3 regions of the Streptomyces sp. AF1A genome follow, and region 2 is predicted to be linked to each of the others. Evidence: riboswitches for the same ligand, from Rfam matches in the RefSeq annotation. Region 2 holds a riboswitch; each other region holds the start of a gene.
The links. A riboswitch is a leader RNA that binds a small molecule or an ion and turns the genes downstream of it on or off. The one in region 2 is predicted to bind cobalamin.

Region 1 (3,264 bases), on a different contig from region 2:
GGCGAGGAGGAGGGGGTTGGTGGTGCGGGTGGCGGCGGTGCCGAGGGATATCGCCCACAGCCACCAGGCACCCGGGTGCACGGGGGCACGGTACGGGTGCCGGGCGGCGGGCTCACCGGCCGGCCGGTGCGGGGTGCCGCCGTACGACGGCCCGCGGTCGCGCCGGCTAGGCACGGTTGCGCCGCCGCGCCTGCCATACCGCCGCCCCCGCCAGCAGGGCGACCGCCGCCGCGCCGATCGGCAGGCCCAGCGAAGGGCCGCCGTCCGAGGCGCCCTTGCCCTTGCCGGCAGCGGTCCCGCGCGCCGGCTCTCCCGCCGCCACCTGCTCCCCGCACCCCTTGTGCGGATACCCGGCGATCGCGCACAGCAGGGCGTTGGAGTCGTAGCGCAGGGGACCCGCGACCGCGGCGAGGGCGTCGGCCGTCGTCGCGTCCGGGCGGACCCGCGCGCAGGCGGTGCGCGGGGCGGGCGGGGTCTCGCCGGACGGGGCGTCCGCCGGTGTGCCGAAGTCGAGGACCAGGGCCACCCGCTTCGTGCCGGACGTGGCGGCCGTGCCCGCGCAGATCGTGCCGAAGTCCGCCGTGCCGCGCGGCCGGGTCGCGTCCGCGGAGTCCGCGCTCACCGCGAAGCGGAAGCCCTCCACGGCGCCGTCGTCGGGGCGGACCGTCGACGGGCCCTGCGTGGCGTAGGTCCAGTGGCCGCCGCCGCGCTCCCAGAACGACCAGTAGCGGTAGCCGGTGGCCTGCGCCGGCGCGGCACCGAGCAGCAGGGCGAGGGCGGCCACCAGGACGGGCGCGGCACGGCGGACGGCGGTCACGGCTGCCGCTTCTTCCGGGCGCTGAGCAGGAAGCCGATGCCGATGCCCGCGACGAGGCCGACGCCGACGACCCACCAGACGCCGGCGTGCGAGCCGTCGCGGGACGCCTCGGCGTGCCGTGCGGCGGCCTTGTCCATGTGCGGGGCGGGACCGAGGTCGTTGAGGGACCGGACCAGGCTGGTGCCGCCGAAGTCGCCCGGCTGCGCGCCGACCGCGTGCGCGGCGAGGATCAGCTGCGCGTACGCGGCCGGGCCGCTCTGGGACGCCCACTGGGTGGCGTTCTTCTCCAGCCAGGCGTACGCCTTCTTGGCCGGCCCGGTCCGGCCGTCCGCGGCGAGGGCGACGACCGCGTCGGCCGTGTTGCCGAAGTCGGGCTGGTCCTTGGCGCCGGGGAGCGCGGACATCAGGTGGCCGCTCTTGGCGACGGCCGATGCCAGGTAGGCGCCGGCGTTGTCCGCGACCTGGGCCGGGGTGAGGTGGCCGGCCTTGGCGCAGCCGTCCTGCGCGGGGGACTTGCCGGTCCCGGTGACGAAGCCCTTGCCGAGCGCGCCCAGGACACCGGCCGCCGTCGCGTCCGCGTTGGCGAGCAACGCGCCCTTCTTGTCCGGCTGGTAGGCGAGGGCGCCGCCGCCGTCCTGGTCGCACGGGATGGACCGGGCGGCCAGCAGGTCGTAGGGGGACTTGCCGGACGGGCGCAGGCCCGCCGGGTCCGTGCCGGCCGCGGCCAGCGCGCCGATGACCACGGAGGTGGAGTTGGTGTCGCTGGGCCCGCCGGGGGAGTAGCCCCAGCCGCCGTCCTTGTTCTGCACGGACTTCAGCCAGTCCACCGCCTTCCGGACGGCGCCGCCGTGCCCGCCGACCGCCTGCAGCGCCTGGACGGCCGCGGCCGTGCTGTTGGTGTCGACCACGACCTTGCTGTCGCAGGCCTTGGCGGGAGCGGCGCGGAAGGCGGCGAAGGCGCCGTTCGCGCACTGCTGGCCGGTGAGCCAGTCCACCGCCCGCGCGGCGGGCCGGTAGCCCAGCGTCCGCTGGGCGACCAGGGTCAGCGACTGGCGCCACACACCGTCGTAGGTCGGGTCCGACTCGCCGTACAGGCCCGAGGGGATCGCCACCTTCGGGGACGCGGACGGCGACGGACCGGCGGCCGTGGCGGGTGCTGCGGCGGCCAGCACGCCTATGGCGGCGAGAGCCGCGGCACTGCGGCGGACGTTCATGAAGGCGACTGCCTCTCCCTGCGGGGAGCCGGGCAGCGCACGGGAGGGCCCCGGGCGGCTCGGCTCCGTAGACCTCGACGGTGCCGTGCGCGGCGGGCCGCCGGCGCACGTGAGCCGGTCAACGTCCCGTCCGGGGCAGTCCGGCTCACCGTGCGCGGCACGGTTCACGGTTGCGGGTCAGCGCCGGAATTGCACCGGCTTTCCCCTGTACGGGTTGTGATGACGACTCCGCCACTTTACCGGCAGCCGCGCGCGGCCCGACGGGTGGCTGTGCGCACATCGGGGCGGTGACTAGGGTCACGGTCATGACGACCACGGGGAGACTGCTGGGTTCGGGCCGTACGGCCGACGTGTACGAGATCGACGAGGCGTGGGTGCTGCGCCGGGACCGCGAGGGCTGGGGGGACGCGGCCGCCGAGGGCGCCGTGATGGCCCACGTGCGCCGGCACGGCTATCCGGCGCCCCGGGTACGGCCCTCCGCCTCGCCCACCGACCTCGTCCTGGAGCGGCTGTCCGGCCCGACGCTGCTCGGCGCCCTGCTGGCCGGCCAGGTCGGCGCGACGGAGGCCGGCACCCTCCTCGCCCGGCTGCTGCGGCAGTTGCACGCGGTACCGGGCCGGGACGCGACCGCCCCGCACCTGCGCGTGCTCCACCTCGACCTGCACCCCGACAACGTCATGCTCACCCCGGACGGCCCCCGCGTCATCGACTGGTCCAACGCCGAGGACGGCCACCCCGGCCTGGACTGGGGCATGTCGGCGCTGATCCTCGCCCAGGTCGCCCTCGCCGACGACGCGCTGGGCGAACCGGCCCGAGCCGTCCTCACCGGCCTGCTCACCGACCCGGCGGACCTCACGGCCTCCGGCCTGGCCGAGGCCCGCAGACGGCGGGCGGCCAACCCGACGATGTCCCCGCGGGAGGTCGAGGTCCTGGCGGACGCGGAGGGGCTGGTAAGGGGGCTGGGGCGGCTGGGTTAGCGTCTTCCGGTCCGCTCCGTTCCATTCCGGTGGGTTCGGCCGGGGTCGGGCCGTTCGTGCCGGTTTGATGCGGGACTGTGGCGGGGCTGTGGCGGGGTTGCAGCCGGATCAGGGAGTGGCGCCCGCCGGCCTCGGGGCGAGCTCGGGGTGCCGGAACCAGCGCAGGTAGCCGGTGGTCGGGGAGCCGAGACCGGTGGCGTCGTCGTAGCCGCGGCGGGCATGGAGGCCGAAGTCGTGGCCGAGGGTGTAGAGGAGA
Region 2 (3,264 bases):
AAGCGGAATCCCGGCACCCCTCTACTGACACTCCGGCGCCCGACTCAGTTCATCTTCCGTTCACCCAGGTTGCCTACGTTCGTCGCGCCAATGACCTCGAACGAATGCCTGGGTAAATGGAAAGCTTCTCGCTGATCCTCGCGATTGTGGTCGTCACCGCACTCGCGTTTGATTTCACGAACGGTTTCCACGACACCGCGAACGCGATGGCGACCACCATCTCCACAGGCGCCATGAAGCCCAAGCTCGCGGTACTCATGTCCGCCGCCCTCAACCTGGTCGGCGCCTTCCTCTCCGTGGAGGTCGCCAACACGATCTCCAAGGGTCTCGTCGACGAGAGCGGTATCCGTCCCGAGGTCATCTTCGCCGCCCTGGTCGGCGCGATCCTCTGGAACCTGCTGACCTGGCTGGTCGGACTGCCCTCCAGCTCCTCCCACGCCCTGATGGGCGGCCTGATAGGCGCCGCCGTCGCCTCCGCCGGCTTCGGCGCGGTGCACGGTGAGGTGCTGGTGACCAAGGTGCTGCTCCCGGCCGTCGCCGCGCCGGTCGTGGCGGGCCTCGCCTCGATGCTGGCCACCCGGTTCTCCTACGGCATCGGCGGCGCCGAGGGCGAGGCCACCCGCAAGGGCTACCGCGCCGGCCAGATCGCCTCCGCCGGCCTGGTCTCCCTCGCGCACGGCACCAACGACGCGCAGAAGACGATGGGCGTCATCACCCTCGCGCTGATCGCGGGCGGCGCCATCGCCCCCGGCTCCAACCCTCCCACCTGGGTGATCCTCTCCGCGGGCCTGGCCATCGCGCTCGGCACCTACATCGGCGGCTGGCGCATCATCCGCACCATGGGCACGGGCCTGACCGATCTGGAGCCGCGCCAGGGCTTCGCGGCCCAGACCAGCGCCGCGACCGCGATCCTGGCCTCCTCCCACCTCGGCTTCTCCCTCTCCACCACGCACGTCGTCTCCGGCGCGGTGATGGGCGCGGGCCTCGGCCGCAAGGGCGGAGTGGTCCGCTGGTCCACCGCGACCCGCATGACCGTCGCCTGGGTCCTCACCCTCCCGGCCGCCGCGCTGGTCGGTGCGGGCGCCGAGTCCGTCACGGAGCTGGGCGACCCGGGCACCGCCGGCGTCCTGGTCTTCCTGGTCGCCGCCAGCGCCGGGATCTGGAAGTACTCCCGCCGCGACGTCGTCGACCACACCAACGTGGTCGCCGGCACCGAGGAGCCGGCCGGTGTGGTCACCACCGCCATCGCCGCGGTGACCCCGCCCCCCACGGGGGCGGTCGCCGAGGACCTGACGGCCACCATCCCCGCCCCGGCCACCGAGCCGGCCCCCGCCGCGCCGGCGGCCCCTCCGGCCGCCGCCGTCTGACCCCGGCCACTGACCCGGTTACCAAGGAAGCGTCCCCATGAAGATCGACTGGTCGGCCATCGGCTCCGTCTTCGGCGTCAGCCTCGTGTTCACGGTGGGCCTGGTGGCCCTGTTCACCCTCGGCATCAACGGCCTGGCCCGCCGCGAGAAGGCCGCGGCCCAGGGTGGCGGCGGCGCGCTGGCCGTCACCGGCGCCTACGTCTGCTTCGCGGCCTGCGCGGCGGCGGTGGTGTACGGCATCCACCTGATCGTCGCCAAGTCCTGACGCACCGCAGCGCATCGGGCAACACCCGGGCTCCCTTCCGTTTCTGACGGAGGGGAGCCTTTGCCGTGCCGGGCGGTCACGCCCGCCCCGCGATGTGGGGATCGGCACACTCTCCCCTCGCAGGTCAACGGCCAGTTGACGGCCGTTCGGGGCGCGTGGTGGACTGCCCAGGCCATGTACGGCGGCAGAGAGGAAGCCGGTGCGAATCCGGCGCGGTCCCGCCACTGTCACCGGGGAAGAACCCCGGGAGCCAGGAACTCTCACCGCCGGATCTCGTCGAACCAGGGCGTGGACACCCTGAGTGAGGACACGTATCGCGATGCTCGGCTGCCGAAGGACCCGCACCAGGACCGCTCCTGCGCCCACGGCCGACTGAGCCGATGGGTGCCGATCGCACTTACGCGTACGGCGCCGCCGCCGGCCTTCTCGGTGACCTGCTCCTGGGCGATCCCCGCCGCGGGCATCCGGTCGCCGCGTTCGGGCGTGCGGCCGCCGCCGTGGAACGCGCGTTGTGGCACGACCACCGCGGCTGGGGCGCCGTGCACGCCGCCGTGTGCGCCGGCGGCGCCGTCGCCCTCGGCACGGTTGCCGCACGCGCCGTGCGCCCCTCCCCCGCCGCCCGCGTCGCGCTGACCGCCGCCGCCGTCTGGGCGGTCGTGGGCGGCACGTCGCTGGCCCGGGAGGCGCGGACCATCGGGCGTGCCCTGGAGCGCGGGGACGTCGAGGCGGCCCGCGCCCGGCTGCCCCACCTGTGCGGCCGGGACCCGCAGGCACTGGACGCCGACGGCATCGCCCGCGCCGTGGTCGAGTCCGTCGCCGAGAACACCTCCGACGCCGTGGTGGGCGCGCTGGTGTGGGGCGCCGTGGCCGGAGTGCCGGGGCTCGTCGGCTTCCGGGCGGTCAACACCCTGGACGCCATGGTCGGTCACCGGTCCCCCCGCCACCGCCGCTACGGCTGGGCCTCCGCCCGGCTGGACGACCTCGCCGGCTGGCCGGGGGCCCGGCTGACCGCCGTGCTCGCCGGCCAGCGCGGCGAGCACGGCGGAGCACCCGAGCCCCAACGCCGAGCCGTACGCCGAGGGCGCCCGCGAAGGAGGCCTCGGCGTACGGCTCGGCGGAACCCTGTCCTACGGCGGCCGCGTCGAGCACCGCCCGGTGCTCAACGGCGCCACCGGGCGTGCGGTCCGGGTCACCGACATCGACCGTGCCGTCCGGCTCTCGCGCCGCGTCGGCCTGCTCGCGCTCGGCGTCACCCTCGCCGCGCGCCGCCTCGTGAAGGGACGTGCGAAGTGAACGGTGGTCTCCTCGTCGCCGGCACCACCTCCGACGCCGGCAAGAGCGTCGTGACCGCCGGGATCTGCCGGTGGCTGGTGCGCCGGGGCGTGAAGGTGGCGCCGTTCAAGGCGCAGAACATGTCGCTCAACTCCTTCGTGACCCGCGAGGGCGCCGAGATCGGGCGCGCGCAGGCGATGCAGGCCCAGGCCTGCCGGATCGAGCCGACCGCGCTGATGAACCCCGTGCTGCTCAAGCCGGGCGGCGAGCAGAGCAGCCAGGTGGTGCTGCTGGGCAAGCCGGTGGGCGAGCTGAGCGCGCGCGGCTACCACGGGGGGCGGCAGCAGCGGCTGCTGGGGA
Region 3 (3,264 bases), on a different contig from region 2:
AGCTTGATCACCACCGCGTAGTCGGCCGCCGGGCCGCCGTAGGTGGTGGCGGCCGCGACCACCGACGACATGTCGTTGACCGCGGTGCCCGCGAACAGGCCGAACGCGTGCTGGCCCAGCCCCAGCAGATGCCCGAGGGCGGGGAAGGCCAGCACCGCGGCGATGTTGAAGACGAAGATCGTGGACACGGCGTACGCCACCTCCGCCTCGGCCGCGCCGATGACCGGCGTGACCGCGGCGATCGCGGAGGCGCCGCAGATGCCGGTGCCCACGCCGATCAGCGTCCGCAGGTCGCGGACCACACCCAGGCGGCGCCCGATCCCGTACGCCGCGGCCAGGCAGACCGCGAGGGTCACGATCATCACCGGCAGCGAGCCGGCACCGACCCGCAGCACCTGGCCCAGGGAGAGCTGCGCACCCAGTACCACCACCGCGGCCTGCAGCACCTCGCGCCCGGCGAAGGCGATGCCTGGCCGCAGCCGGTCCGCGGGACGCACCGCGAGCGCCACCAGCACGCCGAGCACGATTCCGCTCACCGGCCCGCCGACGACGGGTGCCAGGCGGCCGACCGCGGTTGCGACGAGGGCGACACCGACGGCGAGGGCGAGCCCGGGCAGCCGGCCGGCGAAGCCTGCAAGTCGCGCGGCCAGGCGCGGAGGGCGGGTGGTGGCTGATCGGGGGAGGCTGGCGTCCTTCATGATCACCATCCTGGGCGGCGCGACGCACGCTCTGTAGTCCCCGATCGAGCAGGAGGTCATAGCGCAGACGCATGACTGGCTCATACGCTGGCGCTGTGACAGACTCCTCGGCGCCGCTTTCCCGTCCCGTCCCCGTCCCCCCGCGCACGCCCGACCTGGAGTCGCTGCGGCTCCTCGTCCTCGTGGCCGACCTGGGGAGCCTGGGCCGGGCCGCCGAGCGGCTGCGGATCTCCCAGCCGTCCGCCAGCCGCCGGCTGTCCACGCTGGAACGCGGGCTGGGGCTGGTGCTGGTCGACCGGACCCGCCGCGGCTCCCGGCTGACGCTGGCCGGGCAGGTGGTCGCCGGACACGCCCGGCGGGTCATGGACGAGCTGGACGAACTGCTCGCCGGGGCGGTCAGGCTGCGTGACCGGCGGGAGGCCGAACTGCGCGTCGCGGCGAGCCTGACCATCGCGGAGTACCTGCTGCCGGCCTGGATCAGCGAACTGCGCGCCCGTCGGCCCGAGTTGTACATCGGGCTGCAGGTGACCAACAGCGGGCACGTGCCCGAGCTGGTCGAGTCGGGCGAGGCCGACGTCGGGTTCATCGAGGGGCCCCACCTGTCCCGCGTGATGTCCACGCGGCAGGTGGCCGAGGACCGGCTCGTCGTCGTGGTCGACCCCGCACACCCGTGGGCACGGCGACGCGAACCGCTGTCGGCACAGGAGCTGTCCCGTGCGCCGCTGGTGCTGCGCGAGAGCGGTTCCGGCACCCGGCAGACCCTGGACCGCGCCCTGCACCTGGCCGGCTGCGAACGCGTGCGGCCCCTGGTGGAGCTCGGCTCGACGGCCGCCGTGCGCGGCGCGGTGATCGCCGGCACCGGGCCGTCCGTCCTGAGCGAACTGGCCGTCCAGGGCGACATCGCCGAGGGCCGGCTGATCGGCGTGGACGTCGCGGGCGTCGACCTCACGCGCGACCTGCGCGCGGTCTGGCCGACCGGGCGGCGCCTGGTGGGCCCGGCGGCGGAGCTGGTCACAGTGGCACGCCGCGAGGCCACCGGCGAGCGCCGGCCCCTCACGTAGAGCCTGCCGGCGGGCAACCGGCCCGAGGGAAGACACGCGCGCCTTCGTCGTGCGGGCGTCCACCAAAAGCCCATGAGGAAGATCACGTCGGGCGGACGCGGTCTTGGCCGCGCCCACGCCACACGGTACGGTCTGTCCGATATCGACGACGGCGAGACGGAAGCCGGTGGGAATCCGGCACGGTCGCGCCACTGTATGCGGGGCGCCCTCCTGGGGCGTTGCGTGAGTCAGACCCGTGGCCGTCGTCCTGTGCACCACCGAGATGGGACGCGAACTCCCAGAGGAGGTTCTGCCATGGCGCAGACCGTCGCTCAGCCGACAGCCACCACTCCCGCCATCCCCGCCAAGCTTCCGCTGAAGGCGATAGCGCCCTGGGCGGTCTTCTTCGGCATCCTGATGCTGGTCCTGCTCTACTTCGTGGGCGCCGAGCAGGGTGCCACCTCCGTGTTCAACGGCACCGGCGTCCACGAGTGGGTGCACGACGCCCGTCACCTGCTCGGCTTCCCCTGCCACTGAGCCCGGGGGAGAGCACACGCTCATGAACTCGGCAACGGTAAGGGGCCTCCTCGTGCGGGGCATGCTCGCCGGCCTCGCGGCCGGCGTGCTCGCCCTCGTCGTGGCCTACCTCCTCGGTGAGCCGAGCGTCGACAGGGCGATCGCCTTCGAGGACGCCCACTCCCACGAGCACGAGATGGAGGTCGTCTCCCGCTCCCTGCAGTCCACCGCCGGTCTGGCCACCGGCGTCCTCGTCTACGGCGTCGCCTTCGGCGGCATCGCCGCGCTCGCCTACTGCGTCGCGCTCGGCCGCGTCGGACGCTTCACTCCGCGGGCGACCGCGCTGCTGCTGTCCGGCTGCGCCCTGCTCGCCGTCTACGTCGTGCCGTTCCTGAAGTACCCGGCCAACCCGCCCTCGGTCGGTGAGCCCGACACCATCGGCAGGCGGACCGCCCTGTACTTCCTGATGATGCTGCTCAGCGTGCTCCTCGCGGTGTTCGCGACCATCCTGGGCAAGCGCCTCGCGCCCCACCTGGGCACCTGGTGGGCCACGGTCGTCGCGGTGGCCGCGTTCGCCGCGCTGGTCGGCCTGGCCTACGCGTTCCTGCCCGTCGTCAACGAGGTGCCGAAGGACTTCCCGGCCACCCTGCTGTGGCGCTTCCGGCTCTCCGCGCTGGCCGTCCAGTCCGTCCTGTGGGCCGGCTTCGGCCTGCTCTTCGGTGAACTGGCGGAATGCCTGCTGAACCCCAAGCCGGCAACAGCCCCGGGCGGCAACGGGGTTCCGGCCGCGCACTGATTCCTTCCGGACCACAGAGGGCTCATCGGAATCATCCGAAGAGCCCTCTGGCGTTCTTTGGACAGCGAGTCGCACGGAAGAGCGGGTACGGCTCGGCAGGCGGCTCGGCCGGACGCGAACCACCCGGCCGGGGGGCAGAGGAACGGAGCGGTCACAACTCCCGGCCGTGCCGCATCCTCCCCGGTGGCCGTGAGGCAGCGGGTCGGCGGCGCTG

Region 1: another riboswitch for cobalamin. It lies ahead of ACLU3S_RS26005 (prenyltransferase/squalene oxidase repeat-containing protein); the one in region 2 lies ahead of ACLU3S_RS19330 (cobalamin biosynthesis protein).
Region 3: another riboswitch for cobalamin. It lies ahead of ACLU3S_RS11435 (CbtB domain-containing protein); the one in region 2 lies ahead of ACLU3S_RS19330 (cobalamin biosynthesis protein).

What each region holds. Positions count from the first base shown of each region.
Region 1 is NZ_JBLEBI010000122.1:775-4,038, forward strand. It holds partial or broken gene ACLU3S_RS25995 (energy-coupling factor transporter transmembrane component T) at 1-81, opposite strand, end outside; gene ACLU3S_RS26000 (SCO2322 family protein) at 167-817, opposite strand; gene ACLU3S_RS26005 (prenyltransferase/squalene oxidase repeat-containing protein) at 814-2,031, opposite strand; cobalamin riboswitch at 2,148-2,277, opposite strand; gene ACLU3S_RS26010 (phosphotransferase) at 2,337-3,008, shown strand; gene ACLU3S_RS26015 (protease pro-enzyme activation domain-containing protein) at 3,117-3,264, opposite strand, start outside.
Region 2 is NZ_JBLEBI010000067.1:3,293-6,556, forward strand. It holds gene ACLU3S_RS19320 (inorganic phosphate transporter) at 117-1,367, shown strand; gene ACLU3S_RS19325 (hypothetical protein) at 1,405-1,632, shown strand; cobalamin riboswitch at 1,775-1,915, shown strand; partial or broken gene ACLU3S_RS19330 (cobalamin biosynthesis protein) at 2,013-2,925, shown strand; gene ACLU3S_RS19335 (cobyric acid synthase) at 2,922-3,264, shown strand, end outside.
Region 3 is NZ_JBLEBI010000026.1:48,097-51,360, reverse strand. It holds gene ACLU3S_RS11445 (YeiH family protein) at 1-698, opposite strand, end outside; gene ACLU3S_RS11440 (LysR substrate-binding domain-containing protein) at 794-1,759, shown strand; cobalamin riboswitch at 1,872-2,017, shown strand; gene ACLU3S_RS11435 (CbtB domain-containing protein) at 2,054-2,275, shown strand; gene ACLU3S_RS11430 (CbtA family protein) at 2,298-3,050, shown strand.